2 regions of the Streptomyces sp. WMMC1477 genome follow, and region 2 is predicted to be linked to the other one. Evidence: riboswitches for the same ligand, from Rfam matches in the RefSeq annotation. Region 2 holds a riboswitch; the other holds the start of a gene.
What was found. Region 2 has a riboswitch for S-adenosylmethionine ahead of O7609_RS03990 (aminotransferase class V-fold PLP-dependent enzyme). Riboswitches for the same ligand answer to the same signal wherever they lie in the genome.
Positions count from the first base shown of each region.

Region 1 (7,588 bases), 1.3 Mb from region 2:
CCTGGAGCAGGGCCACGCCACCACCGGCGACGATGCCCTCCTCGACGGCGGCCTTGGCGTTGCGCACCGCGTCCTCGATGCGGTGCTTGCGCTCCTTGAGCTCCACCTCGGTGGCGGCGCCGGCCTTGATAACGGCCACGCCGCCGGCCAGCTTGGCGAGGCGCTCCTGGAGCTTCTCGCGGTCGTAGTCCGAGTCGGAGTTCTCGATCTCGGCGCGGATCTGGTTGACCCGGCCCTGGACCTGCTCGCTCTCGCCGGCACCGTCGACGATGGTGGTCTCGTCCTTGGTGACGACGACCTTGCGGGCGCGGCCGAGCAGCTCGAGACCGGCGTTCTCCAGCTTGAGGCCGACCTCCTCGGAGATGACCTGGCCACCGGTGAGGATGGCGATGTCGCCGAGCATGGCCTTGCGGCGGTCGCCGAAGCCCGGGGCCTTGACGGCGACGGACTTGAAGGTGCCGCGGATCTTGTTGACGATCAGCGTGGACAGGGCCTCGCCCTCGACGTCCTCGGCGATGATCAGCAGCGGCTTGCCCGACTGCATGACCTTCTCCAGGAGCGGCAGCAGCTCCTTGACGTTGCCGACCTTGGAGTTCGCGATCAGGATGTACGGGTCGTCGTAGACGGTCTCCATACGCTCCATGTCGGTCGCGAAGTACGCCGAGATGTAGCCCTTGTCGAAGCGCATACCCTCGGTGAGCTCCAGCTCCAGACCGAAGGTCTGGGACTCCTCGACGGTGATGACGCCTTCCTTGCCGACCTTGTCCATGGCCTCGGCGATCAGCTCGCCGATCTGGACGTCGGCGGCGGAGATGGAGGCGGTGGAGGCGATCTGCTCCTTCGTCTCCACGTCCTTGGCCTGCTCCAGCAGCGCGGCGGAGACGGCCTCGGTGGCGGCCTCGATACCGCGCTTCAGGGCCATCGGATTGGCACCGGCGGCCACGTTGCGCAGACCCTCGCGGACCAGCGCCTGGGCGAGGACGGTAGCGGTCGTCGTGCCGTCACCGGCGACGTCGTCCGTCTTCTTCGCGACCTCCTTGACGAGCTCGGCGCCGATCTTCTCGTAGGCGTCCTCGAGCTCGATCTCCTTGGCGATGGAGACACCGTCGTTGGTGATCGTGGGGGCGCCCCACTTCTTCTCCAGCACGACGTTGCGACCCTTGGGGCCAAGCGTGACCTTGACGGCGTCGGCGAGCTGGTTCATGCCGCGTTCGAGGCCGCGCCGCGCCTCCTCGTCGAACGCGATGATCTTGGCCATGTGAAGTGGTCCTCCCAGGACTGGGGTGGAGTGCTTCAGGACCGCGCTGGCGCCCGCGACGGACGGCCTGCACGACCTGGCGTTCCTTCCCGCCGGGCCGCGCGGACCTCACCGAACCGGTCCTACGTTGTCACTCTCATGTGCAGAGTGCTAAGCCCCATGATTAGCACTCGCCCCCTGTGAGTGCAAGCGCCCGGGCCCTGCCCCGGGCCGGATGTCCCGGCCTCCGCGACACCCGGGGCGACCGGGATCACGCGGCGGGACCGCCCACGGCGGAGCGCGGCGCACGCATGCGGAAAGCCCGAAGGGCCCGGCCATGGCCGGGCCCTTCGGGAGGTGGCGTGGACGGTCGTCGCTCAGGCGGTCAGGCGGACCATGTCCGCCTGCGGCCCCTTCTGACCCTGCGAGATCTCGAACTCGACCCGCTGCCCTTCCTCAAGGGTGCGGTAGCCGTCCATCTGGATCGCGCTGTAGTGGACGAACACGTCCGCACCACCGTCGACCGCGATGAAGCCGTAGCCCTTCTCCGCGTTGAACCACTTGACGGTGCCCTGAGCCATTCCTAACTCCCCTATTACTGGCCCTTTGCACGAGCCCGCACTCCGCGGACCCGGGTCAGAGTCCACCCCCTGGGTCGCGAGGGTGCTGTGCGCCGGAACGCGTCGACCGCCGCTGAATGTATCTGGACGAACGCCCTGTGCAACAGGTCAATCAGACGAGAAATCCACGGAGAACCGATCGCCCGATAGCGGCCATCCATCGATGAACCGGGACAGACCCGGCAGGACATAACAGGAGTCAACCGGACATAACTTTCTGCGCCACTTTCCGTGGCAGGCAGAACTTCCCGCATGAATCTCCGTCATGCGGGGTGCTGTCAGGGGGGTTTCGCATCTCACCCTACCGCTTCGCGGAAGCCGGAATGACCGCTTCCGCCTCTCTGGAGGGCCGCGAACACGCCGCGGCTCCGCCCCGGGGACGGGGCGGAGCCGCAACGAACTTACGCCGAGGGCGAAGTGACGGACCGTCAGTGCGTCCGTCGCAGGAACCGCCGACGCTCAGACCGCGCCGCCGGCCACGGCGGGGATGATGGAGACGCCCACACCGTCCGGGGTCGGCGTCGCGAGGCCCTCCGCGAAGCGGACGTCGTCGTCGTTGACGTACACGTTCACGAAACGGCGCAGCTTGCCCGTGTCGTCCAGCACCCGGGCGCTGATGCCGGCGTGGTTCTTCTCCAGGTCGGCCAGCACCTCCCCCAGGGTGGCGCCCTCGGCGGTGACCTCGGCCTGGCCGCCCGTGTAGGTGCGCAGGATGGTGGGAATGCGGACGTTGACGCTCATGGTGGGATCACTTTCGCGAGTCGTGGGTACCGGGTCCCGGGTACCCGAGTCGTAAGGGCGTGGGTCAGACGGGCCGCGGGACGCGGCTCACGCCAGGCCGGCGGCGCGGAAGGCGTCCAGCGAAGGGCGGATGACGGCGCTGGGGCCGGTCGTCGGCGCGACGGCGTCCAGCGTCTTCAGGCCGTCGCCGGTGTTGAGGACGACGGTGGTCAGCGCCGGGTCGAGCAGGCCGTTCTCGATCAGCTTGCGGGTGACGCCGACGGTCACGCCGCCCGCCGTCTCCGCGAAGACGCCCTCGGTGCGGGCCAGCAGCTTGATCGCGTCGACCACCTGCTCGTCCGTCACGTCCTCCACCGCGCCACCGGTGCGGCGGGCGATGTCGAGCACGTACGGGCCGTCGGCGGGGTTGCCGATGGCGAGCGACTTGGCGATGGTGTCCGGCCGCACCGGGCGGACGACGTCGCGGCCGCCCTTGAACGCCTGGGAGACCGGGGAGCAGCCCTCGGCCTGGGCGCCGAAGATCCTGTACGGCCGGTCCTCGACGAGGCCCAGCTCGACCAGCTCCCGCAGCCCCTTGTCGATCTTGGTGAGCTGGGAGCCGGAGGCGATCGGGACGACGATCTGGTCCGGCAGCCGCCAGCCGAGCTGCTCGCAGATCTCGTACGCGAGCGTCTTGGAGCCCTCGGCGTAGTAGGGGCGCAGATTGACGTTGACGAAGCCCCAGCCCTCACCGGCCGGGTCGCCGATCAGCTCGCTGCAGAACCGGTTGACGTCGTCGTAGGTGCCCTCGATGCCCACGAGGTCGCCCCCGTACACGGCGGCCATGACGACCTTGCCCTGCTCCAGGTCGTGCGGGATGAACACGCACGACCGCAGCCCGGCGCGGGCCGCCGCGGCACCGACCGCGCCGGCCAGGTTGCCGGTGGAGGAACAGGAGAGCGTGGTGAAGCCGAAGGCGCGGGCGGCCTCGACGGCGATGGCCACGACGCGGTCCTTGAAGGAGTGCGTGGGGTTGCCGGAGTCGTCCTTGACGTGCAGCTCACCGGTGACGCCCAGCTCCTTGGCCAGGTTGTCGGCGCGCACGAGCTTGGTGAAGCCCGGGTTCAGGTTCGGCTTGGCGGCGACGTCGGCGGGCACGGGCAGCAGCGGCGCGTACCGCCAGATGTTGTCGGGACCGGCCTCGATCCGCCGGCGCAGCGCCTCGGCGTCACCCCGGGGCAGCTCGTAGGCGATCTCCAGCGGGCCGAAACAGGCCACACAGGCGAAGCTGGGGCCCAGCGGGGTACGCTCGCCGCACTCGCGACAGGACAGCGCCACGGCGGGGCCGAGCGAGACGCCCGCGGCGGCGCTGCCGACAGCGGCGGCGGAGTTGGATTCGGTGCTTGAAACCGTGTTCACGGCCATGGAGGCGAGGCCCTTTCTCCTCATCTTCCCCACGACGGCTCTCGCCATGGGACGGAATTGGCACCTTCCCCACGGCGGCCTTCGCCTCCGGAATGAACCGGAATGACGCAATCGCGCGCGGGAGGGTTGCCGGGGCTTCTACGGGCCGTTCCCTCTGCCCCTCTGGATGAGCTCTATGACGCCGGGCGGCGTGTTTGTCGGTGGCGCCGGTGGGCGCCGGGTCCGTCCGCGACGTGCCCCGACATGCGGAGGTCACGTGCGCTGTTCAAGACTGTAACCGACGGCCGTGAGGGTGGATGGGGTCGTCCGAACCGCGAGACGCAGGCGTTCGCGGCTGATCGCTGGAGGCGGATACGTGCTGAACGAGGTCGAGAGCTGGCTGCACCGGCGCTCCTGGAGCGCATCGGACCGACCGCTCGCGCGGCTGCTCGCCGCAAAGCGGGCGGCGGGGGCGCACGGCAGCGTGAGCGTCGTGCTCCCCGCGCTCAACGAGGAGGCCACCGTCGGCGACATCGTGACCACGATCCGTGCCGAACTCATGACGCGGGAGGTCCCGCTCGTCGACGAGCTGGTGGTGCTCGACTCCGGCTCCAGCGACCGCACCGGGGACGTGGCGGCGGCGGCCGGGGCCAAGGTCGTCCACCGGGACTCGCTGCTGCCCCGGGTGCCGACCGTGCCCGGCAAGGGGGAGGTGCTGTGGCGCTCGCTCCTGGCCACCAGCGGCGAGATCGTCTGCTTCGTCGACGCCGATCTGCGGGACTTCCGCTCCACCTTCGTCTCCGGCATCGTCGGCCCACTGCTCACCGACCCGGAGCTGCACCTCGTCAAGGGGATGTACGACCGGCCGCTCGGGGACAGCCCGGCGGGCGGCGGCCGCGTCACCGAGTTGGTGGCACGGCCCGTGCTCAACCTGCACTGGCCCCGGCTGGCCGGGTTCGTCCAGCCGCTCGGCGGGGAGTACGCCGCCCGGCGCTCGCTCCTGGAGCGGCTGCCCTTCCCCGTCGGCTACGGCGTCGAGCTGGCGCTGCTGGTGGACTCCCTGCACGCCGTCGGGCTGGACGCCCTCGCCCAGGTCGACGTCGGCGTCCGCAAGCACCGCAACCAGGACGGCCAGGCCCTGGGCAGGATGGCGGCGGCCATCTACCGCACGGCGCAGCGGCGCATCGCGGGGGCGCCGCTCACCCACGCCGGGCTGACCCAGTTCGCCCGCGAGGAGGGCGGCGGCTTCGTCCCCCGCACGCATCCCGTGGACACCGAGGAGCGGCCGCCGATGAGCACGGTCCCGGAGTACACCGCCGCCCGCCACGCCGCGTAGGCCGCCCGTCGCCCGGTCGCGCAGCCCCCGGCACCGGGCCCGGCCCGGACACGGGGTGCCCCCGCACGCGCGTCGCGAACCGCGGGTCCGCCGCGGACGGTCGCGCGGTTCCCCGCGCCCCTCGCGGGGGCGGAACCGCACGGCCGTTTGAACGGCGGCCGATGCGGATACGCTCGCCGCATGGTCGCTGCGTCCCACGTGTCCCAGGTCCTGGTCGCCTCCAACCGTGGTCCGGTCTCCTACTCGTTCGCCGAGGACGGCTCGCTCGGCGCGAGACGCGGCGGCGGCGGCCTCGTCTCCGGGCTCTCGGCCGTCGGCCCCGGGACGGACGCCGTGTGGGTGTGCGCCGCGCTCGGCGAGGGCGACCGGGCGGCGGTCCGGCGCGCCGACGGGCTGCTGCCGGCGGAGGACACCGGCGGCCAGCGGGTGCGGATGCTCGACATCCCCGCCGAGACCTTCGCCCACGCCTACAACGGCATCGCCAACTCGGTGCTCTGGTTCGTCCACCACATGCTCTACCAGACGCCGCTGGAGCCGGTGTTCGACACCGGCTTCGAGGAGCGGTGGGCCGCCTACGAGGCCTACAACGCGGCCTTCGCCCGGGCGCTGGCCGACGAGGCGGCCGAGGGCGCCGTCGTCCTCGTCCAGGACTACCACCTGGCGCTCGTCCCCGAGTTGCTGCGCCGGCTACGGCCGGACCTGCGGACCGGCCACTTCTCGCACACCCCCTGGGCCCCCACCGCGTACTACCGGATACTCCCCGACGCGGCCGCCACGGCCGTGCTGCGCGGCATCCTCGGCGCCGACCGCGCCGCGTTCCTCACCCGGCGCTGGGCCGAGGCGTTCGCCGCCTGCTGCGCCGACGTCCTGGGCGCGACGGTGGAGCCGGCGGAAGCCTCTGCGGACGACGAGCTGCTGATCACCCACGAGGGCCGCACGACCCGCGTCGGCGTGCACGGGCTGGGCGCGGACGCCGCCTTCCTGCGCGAACGCGCCCACCGGGCGGACGTCGAGGAGCGGATGGCCGCGCTGCGCGAGCGGATCGGCGAGGGCCGCCGCACGATCGTCCGGGTGGACCGCACCGAGCTGTCGAAGAACATCGTGCGCGGCCTGCACGCCTACCGCAGGCTGCTGACCGATTTCCCGCACTGGCGGGAGCGGGTGGTGCACGTGGCCTTCGCCTACCCCTCCCGGCAGGACCTCGCCGTCTACCGCGACTACACGGCGGAGGTCTCCCGCCTCGCGGACGCGGTCAACGCCGAGTTCGGCACGGCCGGCTGGACGCCGGTGGTGCTGCACGTCGAGGACGACTTCGCCCGCTCGCTGGCCGCGTACCGGCTGGCGGACGTGGCCCTGGTCAACCCGATCCGGGACGGGATGAACCTCGTCGCCAAGGAGGTGCCCGTCGTCTCCGACCACGGCTGCGCGCTCGTCCTCTCCCGCGAGGCCGGGGCCGCCGCCGAACTGGGCGAGGACGCGCTGCTGGTGAACCCCTACGACGTCGGCGCCACGGCCCGGGCCCTGGACGAGGCCCTCTCCGTCGCGCCGGAGGCGCGCACGCAGGCCACCAAGCGGCTCGCCGCCGCCGCGACGGCGCTGCCGCCGCGCGCCTGGTTCCTCGCCCAACTCCGCGCGCTCAGCGAGGCGTAGGCGCCGCCCACGGCTCCGCGAGCGAGCGCAGCAGCGCGGCGACGCCCGCCGGCCCCGGGACGACGACGTCGGCCCGGGAGGCCAGCGCGGGCACCTCGGGGGCGGCGCTGACCAGGAGCACCGGCAGCCCCTCGGCGCGCCGCCGCTCCAGCGCGGCGAAGGCCGCCAGATCCCCCAGGTCGTCGCCGGCGTAGAGGGCGGGGCCCGCGCCCCGCTCCGCCAGATAGGCGGCGAGCGCCAGCCCCTTGTCCATGCCGCGCGGACGCAACTCCAGGACGCAGCGCCCCGGTTCGAGGTGCAGGCCGTGCCGCTCGGCCACGGCGGCCAGCGGCTCGCGCAGGACGGCCAGCGCGCCCTCCGGATCGGTGGACCGCCGGGTGTGGACGGCGACGGCCAGCCCCTTGTCCTCGACGGTGACGCCTTCGGGCAGGGCCAGGCTCCCGAGGAGGCCGGGGAGTTCGGCGCGGACGGCGGCCACCTCGGGGTCGGGGGGCGGCGTGGAGGCCTCGCCGGTGGCGGCGTCCCAGCGCTCGGCGCCGTAGCCGCCCAGGACGGTGAGGCCCTCCAGGCCCGGTACGTCGGCGAAGCCCCCGTACCGCACGGCGAGCTCGGCGGGCCGCC
Region 1 covers NZ_JAPZBD010000003.1:2,077,370-2,084,957, forward strand. Annotated here, with positions in the region: gene groL (chaperonin GroEL) at 1-1,258, opposite strand, end outside; gene O7609_RS09480 (cold-shock protein) at 1,615-1,818, opposite strand; gene O7609_RS09485 (MoaD/ThiS family protein) at 2,317-2,598, opposite strand; gene thrC (threonine synthase) at 2,686-4,002, opposite strand; SAM riboswitch class I at 4,020-4,175, opposite strand; gene O7609_RS09495 (glucosyl-3-phosphoglycerate synthase) at 4,358-5,317, shown strand; gene O7609_RS09500 (alpha,alpha-trehalose-phosphate synthase (UDP-forming)) at 5,498-6,967, shown strand; gene otsB (trehalose-phosphatase) at 6,954-7,588, opposite strand, start outside.
Region 1: another riboswitch for S-adenosylmethionine. It lies ahead of thrC (threonine synthase); the one in region 2 lies ahead of O7609_RS03990 (aminotransferase class V-fold PLP-dependent enzyme).

Region 2 (7,588 bases):
GATCAACTCGATCACCTGGTTCGTCCGCATCGGCTTCTTCGTGGTGCCGGTCCTGGTGTTCATCGCGACGCGCCGCATCTGTCTCGGCCTGCAGCGCCGGGACCGGGACAAGGTGCTCCACGGCCGCGAGACCGGCATCATCAAGCGCCTGCCGCACGGTGAGTTCGTCGAGGTGCACGAGCCGCTCTCGCAGGAGCAGCTCCACCTGCTCACCCAGCACGAGCAGATGAAGCCGGCCGAGCTGCCGCCGCCCGTCGACGAGAACGGCGTCAAGCGCAAGATCGGTCCGGTCGAGCGGCTGCGGATCCGCGTCAGCCGGGGCTACTTCGGCCCCCACGCGCAGATCCCCAAGCCGACGCCCAAGGAGTACCAGGAGATCATGTCCGGACACGGGCACCACTGATCTCAGCAGCGGCCACAGCAGGGCCCCGCTCGCCGTCCTCGTCCGGACGGTGGACGGGGCCCTGTGGCCTTCCCGCGGGCCGCTAGTGTGGGTGATCGCGGCGTCGCGCACCGCACGCCGCTCGCGGAACTCGACAGGAGCGTGCCCATGAGCGCTGTGACCCCCGCCGCAGGCGACACCGTGGCGGACCGCTCGTGGCGGAACGTCCTGAACGCCCTGATCGCCGGCCAGGACCTCACCGCCGAGGACACGGCGTGGGCGATGGACCGGATCATGCGCGGGGAGGCGACGGACGCCCAGATCGCCGGTTTCGCCGTGGCCCTGCGGGCCAAGGGCGAGACGGTGGCCGAGGTGGCGGGCCTGGTCCGGACGATGTACGAGCACGCCAGGACGATCGACGTACCCGGCCCCACGGTGGACATCGTCGGCACCGGGGGCGACCAGGCGAAGACGGTCAACATCTCCACCATGTCGGCCATCGTGGTGGCGGGCACCGGCACGAAGGTCGTCAAGCACGGCAACCGGGCCTCCTCCTCGGCCAGCGGGGCGTCCGACGTCCTGGAGAAGCTGGGCGTGAACCTGGACCTGAGCCCCGAACGCGTCGCCGAGGTGGCGGAGGAGGCCGGGATCACCTTCTGCTTCGCGGTGAAGTTCCACCCCGCGCTGCGGCACGTCGCCAACGCGCGCCGGGAGCTCGGCGTGCCGACGCCGTTCAACTTCCTCGGCCCGCTCACCAACCCGGCCCGGGTGGGGGCGCAGGCGACCGGCGTGGCCGATGCCAGGATGGCGCCCATCCTCGCCGGTGTGCTCGCCGAGCGCGGCACCTCGGCCCTGGTGTTCCGGGGTGACGACGGCCTGGACGAGCTGACGGTGACGGCGACCTCCGCCGTCTACGTCGTGCGCGACGGCGTGGTGCGCCGGGAGAGCTTCGACCCCCGGGACGTCGGGCTCGACCTCGTCCCGGTGGAGGCGCTGCGGGGCGGGGACGCGGCGCACAACGCGGAGGTCGCGCGCAGGCTGCTGGACGGCGAGCGCGGGCCCGTGCGGGACGCGGTGGTGCTCAACTCCGCCGCCGCCCTGGTGGCCCTGACGCCGGGTGAGGCCCCGTTGGCCGAGCAGCTTCCCGGCGCGATGGCACGGGCGGCGGAGTCGATCGACTCCGGTGCCGCCCAGGCCGCCCTGCACCGCTGGGCCGCGGCCACCCGCGCCTGAGGCCGAGGGGAGGGCTCTGCCGGGCCCGGGGGCTGTGGCATACTCGGCGCAGGTCACGAGTGACAGCGACGAAGGCCCCGGCCCGCTGTCCGGCAACCCTCCAACCGTGGCGGGGTGCCCCGGGTGATGACCGGGCCGCACGACAGCAAGGTCTGCGGCAAGCGCGGTCGAGGGAGTTCCCCATGAGCAAGCGAATGCGTTAGGGCCGTTGTGCCCCGGGTCCGCACGGGCCCCGCAGCGACAGCCGCACGGTACGCGTCCCGCGTCGGGCTCGTCGGGCGTCCCCTGACCCCGGCCCCCGCGACGCCCGTCCACACGACGTCGGCCGGCCGCGCCCGGAACCTACTCCACCCCGTCCTTCCTGGGAGATCCCCATGTCCCTCGCCACCCCTGCCTCCGTCACGTTCCGTACCGGTGGAGACACCCCGGGCGACGCACCGCTGCCCGTGCTCGGCGCCGACGTCCGGGTGCCCGGCGCCGAGCAGGTCACCTACGCGGCCCTCGACTACGCGGCCAGCGCGCCCGTCCTCCGGCGCGTCTGGGACGACGTCGCCTCCTACGCCCCCTACTACGGCAGCGTGCACCGGGGCGCCGGCTACCTCTCCCGGCTCTCCACCGAGCTGTTCGAGCAGAGCCGTGCCACCGTGGGCGCGTTCCTCGGCTGCCGCCCCGACGACGCGGTCGTGTTCACCCGTTCCACGACGGACTCCCTCAACCTGCTGGCCGGCGCGCTGCCGGAGGGAACCCGGGTGTTCGTCTTCGCCTCCGAGCACCATGCGGCGCTGCTGCCCTGGCGCGGCCGGGACACGCACTGGCTGGACGTTCCGCGCAGCCCCCGGGAGGCGGTGGGGCTCCTGGCGGAGGCGCTGCGCGGTGCCGGGCCGGGGCCGGCGCTGGTGTGCGTGACGGGGGCGTCCAACGTGACGGGGGAGCTGTGGCCCGTCGCGGAGCTGTCCGCCGTCGCCCACCGGTACGGCGCTCGCGTCGTCCTGGACGCCGCCCAGCTCGCCCCGCACCACCCCGTGGACATCGGAGCGCTCGACGTCGACTACGTGGCCTTCTCCGGCCACAAGCTCTACGCGCCCTTCGGTGCCGGCGTCCTGGCCGGGCGCGCGGACTGGCTGCGCGCGGCCGAGCCGTATCTGGCCGGCGGCGGGGCGAGCCGTGCCGTGGCGCGCGCTGCGGACGGCTCCGTCTCGGCGCAGTGGCACACGACGGCGGCCCGGCACGAGGCGGGCTCGCCCAACGTCATCGGGGCGTACGCCATCGCCTCGGCGTGCCGGGCGCTCACGGAGGCGGGGTTCGACCGGCTCGTGGAGCGGGAGCGGCGGCTCCTGGCGCGCCTGCGCGCCGGGCTGGCCGAGCTGCCGGGCATCCGGGTGCTTTCGCTCTTCGGGCCCGGGGCCGAGCGCGTGGGCGTCGTGTCGTTCACCGTCGACGGCTGGAGCTGCCGCGACTTCGCCGCCGCGCTCGCTTCCGTGTACGGGATCGGGGTGCGCGACGGGCTGTTCTGCGCGCACCCGCTGCTGCGCGCCCTGCTCGGGGCCGGGGACGCGGCGCCGGGGGAGTGGGGGGCGAGCCGGGCGCGGGGGGACGGGAGCTGGGGGCCGTCCGGGTGAGCTTCGGTGTGGGGACGCCACAGGAGCACATCGAGCGGTTCCTCACGGCCGCCGCGGAGCTGCTGCGCCGGGGCTCGTCCGGCGTATCGGCCGCGTAGCGGTCGGTCGCGCGGCTCCCCGCGCCCTTCCCGGGGCGCGGGCTCAGGCGTCCAGGCCGATGGCGAAGGCCGCTTCCAGGTCGTGCTGGGAGTAGGTGCGGAACGCGATGTGGGTTTCGGTGGAGAGCACCCCGGGAATCTTGCTGATCCGCCCGGGGATGACGTCGGCCAGGTCGTCGTGCCGTGCCACCCGCACCATGGCGATGAGGTTGTGCGCGCCGGTCACGGAGTAGACCTCGCTGACGCCGTCCAGCGCGGCGATCTGCTCGGCGACCTCGGGGATCGCGTCGGTGCTGGTCTTGATGAGCACGATCGATGTGATCACGGCGTCGTCTCTCCCTCGGTGGCCTGGGCGGGCCCGCTCACTCTAGCCCCACGCGCGGATGACGGCTCGGCCACGGCGTGACCACTCCGCACACGCGGTGGCTCGCAGGCCGTAGGGTTGCGGGTGAGAACCTGCCCCGCACAAGGACGTGCCCGCGAGCAGCCAACGGACGAACTGGGAAAGTCGAGGACGAACCATGCCGGTCCCTCAGCCGACGGCCGACACGCGCTGGCGCTGCACCCTGTGCGGGAACCTGACCCGCTTCGACGTGACGCGCAGCAGCAGGGTCGTCGAATACGTACACCTCGATCTGGCCGGTGAGCCGAAGGTGGAGGAGAGCGAGGTGCTGAGCGAGGCGCTGGAGTCCGTGCGCTGCCGCTGGTGCAACGCGGTCGACCAGGTGGAACTCGTGGACCGGCCGGGCGGCGAGGACTGAGCAGAGACGGACGGGTGCTGAGGCGTGCAGGAGACGACGGGCGGTGAGCCGCACCGGGAGCGGCGATCCGGTGCCGAGGAGCGGCCGCGTGCCGCCGAGGCGCTGGACCGCCCGTTGCCCGAGCGGGTGCGCCGCCGGGTCGTGGCGCTCACCGGGGACGCCATCGGTGCCCTGACGGTCGCCGAGCTGCCCGCCCCGGTGCGCCAGTACGCGCGGTTCACCCCGGCGCGCCGGGCCAAGTTCGGCGGCAACGCTATGGCCGCCGCGCTGGAGACGGACGCGCTGTTCCGCCAGCGCATCGGGGCCCGGTTGCGCGAGCTGCTGCCCGAGCTGGCCGAGGCCATCGCGGAGGGCTCGCCTCCGGCCGCGGCCGACCCGGTGGACGTCGCGGCGCTCGCCTACGTCCTGCGCCCCGACGGCTGGCCGAAGCTGGTGACGGCGGCGGGGGAGGAGGCGCAGCGGGCGCAGGCGGAGCGGGCCGGTGCGGAGGCCGAGCGAGAACTGGAGCGCCTGCGGGCGGAGTTGGCCCAGGCCCGCAGCGCGAGCCGGGAGGACGGCGGCAGGCTGCGCGCGGAGCTGGAGGCGGCCCGCCGGGAGATGGACGGGCTGCACCGCAGGCTGCGCAGCGCGCAGGCCGACATCAAGCGAGGCGAGGCCGCTCTGCGCAAGCTCCAGGCGGAGTTGGACGAGGTCCGGGCGCGGGCGCAGGCGCAGAAGGCGGCGGCCGACAGCGAGGCGCGGCGGCTGCGGGCCCGGGCCGCCGAGGCGGAGTCGGCGCTGGAGGCCGGGCGCCGGGCGGTGCGGGAGGGTCGCGGCGTGGCCGACATGCGGGTGCGGCTGCTGCTCGACACCGTGCTGGACGCCGCCCAGGGGCTGCGCCGCGAGCTGGCGCTGCCGCCCGCGTCCCAGCACCCGGCGGACACGGTGGAGGCCGTCGAGCCGGGGCGGATGAGCCCGAAGGACGTGGCGCACCGGGCGCTGTCGGAGGAGGACCCGGCGCTGCTGGACCAGTTGCTGGCGCTGCCGCAGGTGCATCTGCTGGTAGACGGCTACAACGTGACGAAGACGGGCTATCCGACGCTGCCGCTGGAGAAGCAGCGGCTGCGGCTGCTGGGCGGGCTCGCGGGGCTGGCCGCGCAGTCGGGGGCGGAGGTCACCTGCGTGTTCGACGGCGCGGAGTTGGCCGCTCCGGTGCTGCTGGCTCCGCCGCGCGGGGTGCGGGTGCTGTTCAGCAAGCCCGGGCAGACGGCCGACGAGCTGATCCGTCGGCTGGTGCGGGCCGAGCCCGAGGGCCGTCCGGTGGTCGTGGTCTCGACGGACCGGGAGGTCGCCGACGGGGTGGCCGAGGCGGGGGCGCGGCCGGTCGCGTCGGCGCTGCTCCTGAGGCGACTTGCCCGCTCCTGAGTGCGGAGTCCGTTTTCTCGCTCCTGTCATCATGCGTCCGGTCTGTGATGCGGCCGGTGCCTACGGTGTGTCAAGTGGCCGTTGCTGCCCGTGTGATGTTGGTAAAGGATGACCGTCGACGGTGAGATTTTGGCCGCAGGGATTTGAAGCGGTCATCGCGACCTGGCTACTGTCGGCCCTCGAACCTCCGCGCGGTTGATCGCCCATCCGGGGTGACCGTGGAGGAACCGCCGAGTCCGCAGCGCGCGCGGAACCGGTCCGCAGGGCCACGGTCGTTCGGTCCGACGGTCCGGCAGGCGGCTGAGGAAGAAGGAGCTCGCCCCAGTGGCGTCCCACCGTCGTCCCAAGCAGCCGGGCCGAACCCGCGCGACCGTGCTCACGGCGACCGCCGCCGCGGCGGTCGCCCTCTCCGCGAACTCGGCCGTGGCCGAGCCGGAACCGACGAAGCGCAGTGTCAAGGCCAAGGTGGACAAGCTGCGTGAGGACGCGGCGGCGGCCACCGAGAAGTACAACGGGGCCAAGGAGAAGGCCGACAAGCTCCAGAAGGACGTCGACCGGCTCCAGGACTCCGTGGCCCGCGGCCAGGGCGAGCTGAACGACCTGCGCAACGGCCTGGGCTCGATGGCCACCGCGCAGTACCGCAGCGGCGGCATCGACCCCTCGATGCAGCTGCTCCTGTCCGCCGACCCGGACGACTATCTCTCCCGCGCCTCCACGCTGGACCAGCTCAGCCTCAAGCAGCTCGGCTCCCTGAAGAAGATCCAGGGCAAGCAGCGCCAGCTCGAGCAGCAGCGGGACGACGCCGCCGACAAGCTCAAGGACCTGGCCAAGACGCGCAAGGACCTGGGCGATCACAAGAAGAAGGTCCAGGGCAAGCTCGCCGAGGCGCAGAAGCTGCTCAACAAGCTCACCGCGGAGGAGCGCGCGGAGATGCGCGCCGAGGAGGAGCGGGCGAGCCGCGCCGCCGGCGAGCGCGTCGAGATGGGCAACGAGGGCACGGCGTCCGGCCGGGCCGCGTCCGCCTACGAGGCCGCCAAGACCCGTGTGGGCCTGCCCTACGCGTGGGGCGCGGAGGGGCCGAACTCCTTCGACTGCTCCGGGTTGACGATGTGGGCCTACCGGCAGGCGGGCATATCCATCCCGCGGACCTCGCAGGCGCAGGCCAATGCGGGCATGCGGATCAACTCGATGAGCGACCTCAAGGTCGGCGACCTGGTGATCCTGCGCACCGACCTGGGCCACGTGGGCTTCTACGCCGGCAACGGCCAGATGCTGCACGCCCCCAAGCCGGGTGCCCAGGTGCGCTACGAGTCGATCGCCCGCTCCGGCATGCCCTTCATGTGGGGCGTGCGCATCTGACCCGGGCGCCGGGCCGCGTTCCCGGCACCGTACGACGCGCCGTCTCACCCGTGCGAGTGATTCCACGGAGGGGCGCGCATACCGTGCTCCGGCGCACCCACCGCGCAGAACACCGGCGTCCCCGGGCGGAAGGGTCAACTCCGCGCTGACCGGCGTCCCCTCGGATGCTTGGAGCCGCCGTCCCACGGCGGCTACTGTGCCGGGCGCCCTCGCAAGGAGGGAGGGGAGCGTCAGCGGAAGGAGCGCGGCCAGCCGTGGGCTCGCATCGACACAACGCGCCGCCGGGAGCCGGCAGGGCTGCCCGGGTCACTGTTCTCACGGCCGCCGCCGCCTCGGCCGCGGCGATGACCGCCGCTCCCGCCGGGGCGGACCCGGACGGGCCGATGGCCGCCTCGGTCGACGCGAAGGTCGAGCGGCTCTACGCCGAGGCCGAGCGGGCCACCGAGAAGTACAACGCGTCCCAGGCCGAAGTGACCGACCTGCGCCGACGCGTGGCCAACACGCAGGACGAGGTCGCCCGCGGCCAGGCCCGGGTCAACCGGCTGCGCAACGCGCTGGGCGCGCTGGCCGGTGCCCAGTACCGCTCCGGCGCGCTCGACCCGACCGTCGCGCTGCTGCTCTCCAGCGACCCCGACGGGTATCTGGGGAAGGCCGCCGCCATGGAGCGCGTCAGCAGCCGCAAGCTCGGGGAGCTGCGGGAGCTGCGCGGTGCCCAGCGGTTGCTGGACGCCA
Region 2 covers NZ_JAPZBD010000003.1:799,769-807,356, reverse strand. Annotated here, with positions in the region: gene qcrB (cytochrome bc1 complex cytochrome b subunit) at 1-403, shown strand, start outside; gene trpD (anthranilate phosphoribosyltransferase) at 551-1,615, shown strand; SAM riboswitch class IV at 1,667-1,785, shown strand; partial or broken gene O7609_RS03990 (aminotransferase class V-fold PLP-dependent enzyme) at 1,990-3,339, shown strand; gene O7609_RS03985 (Lrp/AsnC family transcriptional regulator) at 3,376-3,657, opposite strand; gene O7609_RS03980 (hypothetical protein) at 3,854-4,093, shown strand; gene O7609_RS03975 (NYN domain-containing protein) at 4,118-5,497, shown strand; gene O7609_RS03970 (C40 family peptidase) at 5,822-6,856, shown strand; gene O7609_RS03965 (C40 family peptidase) at 7,111-7,588, shown strand, end outside.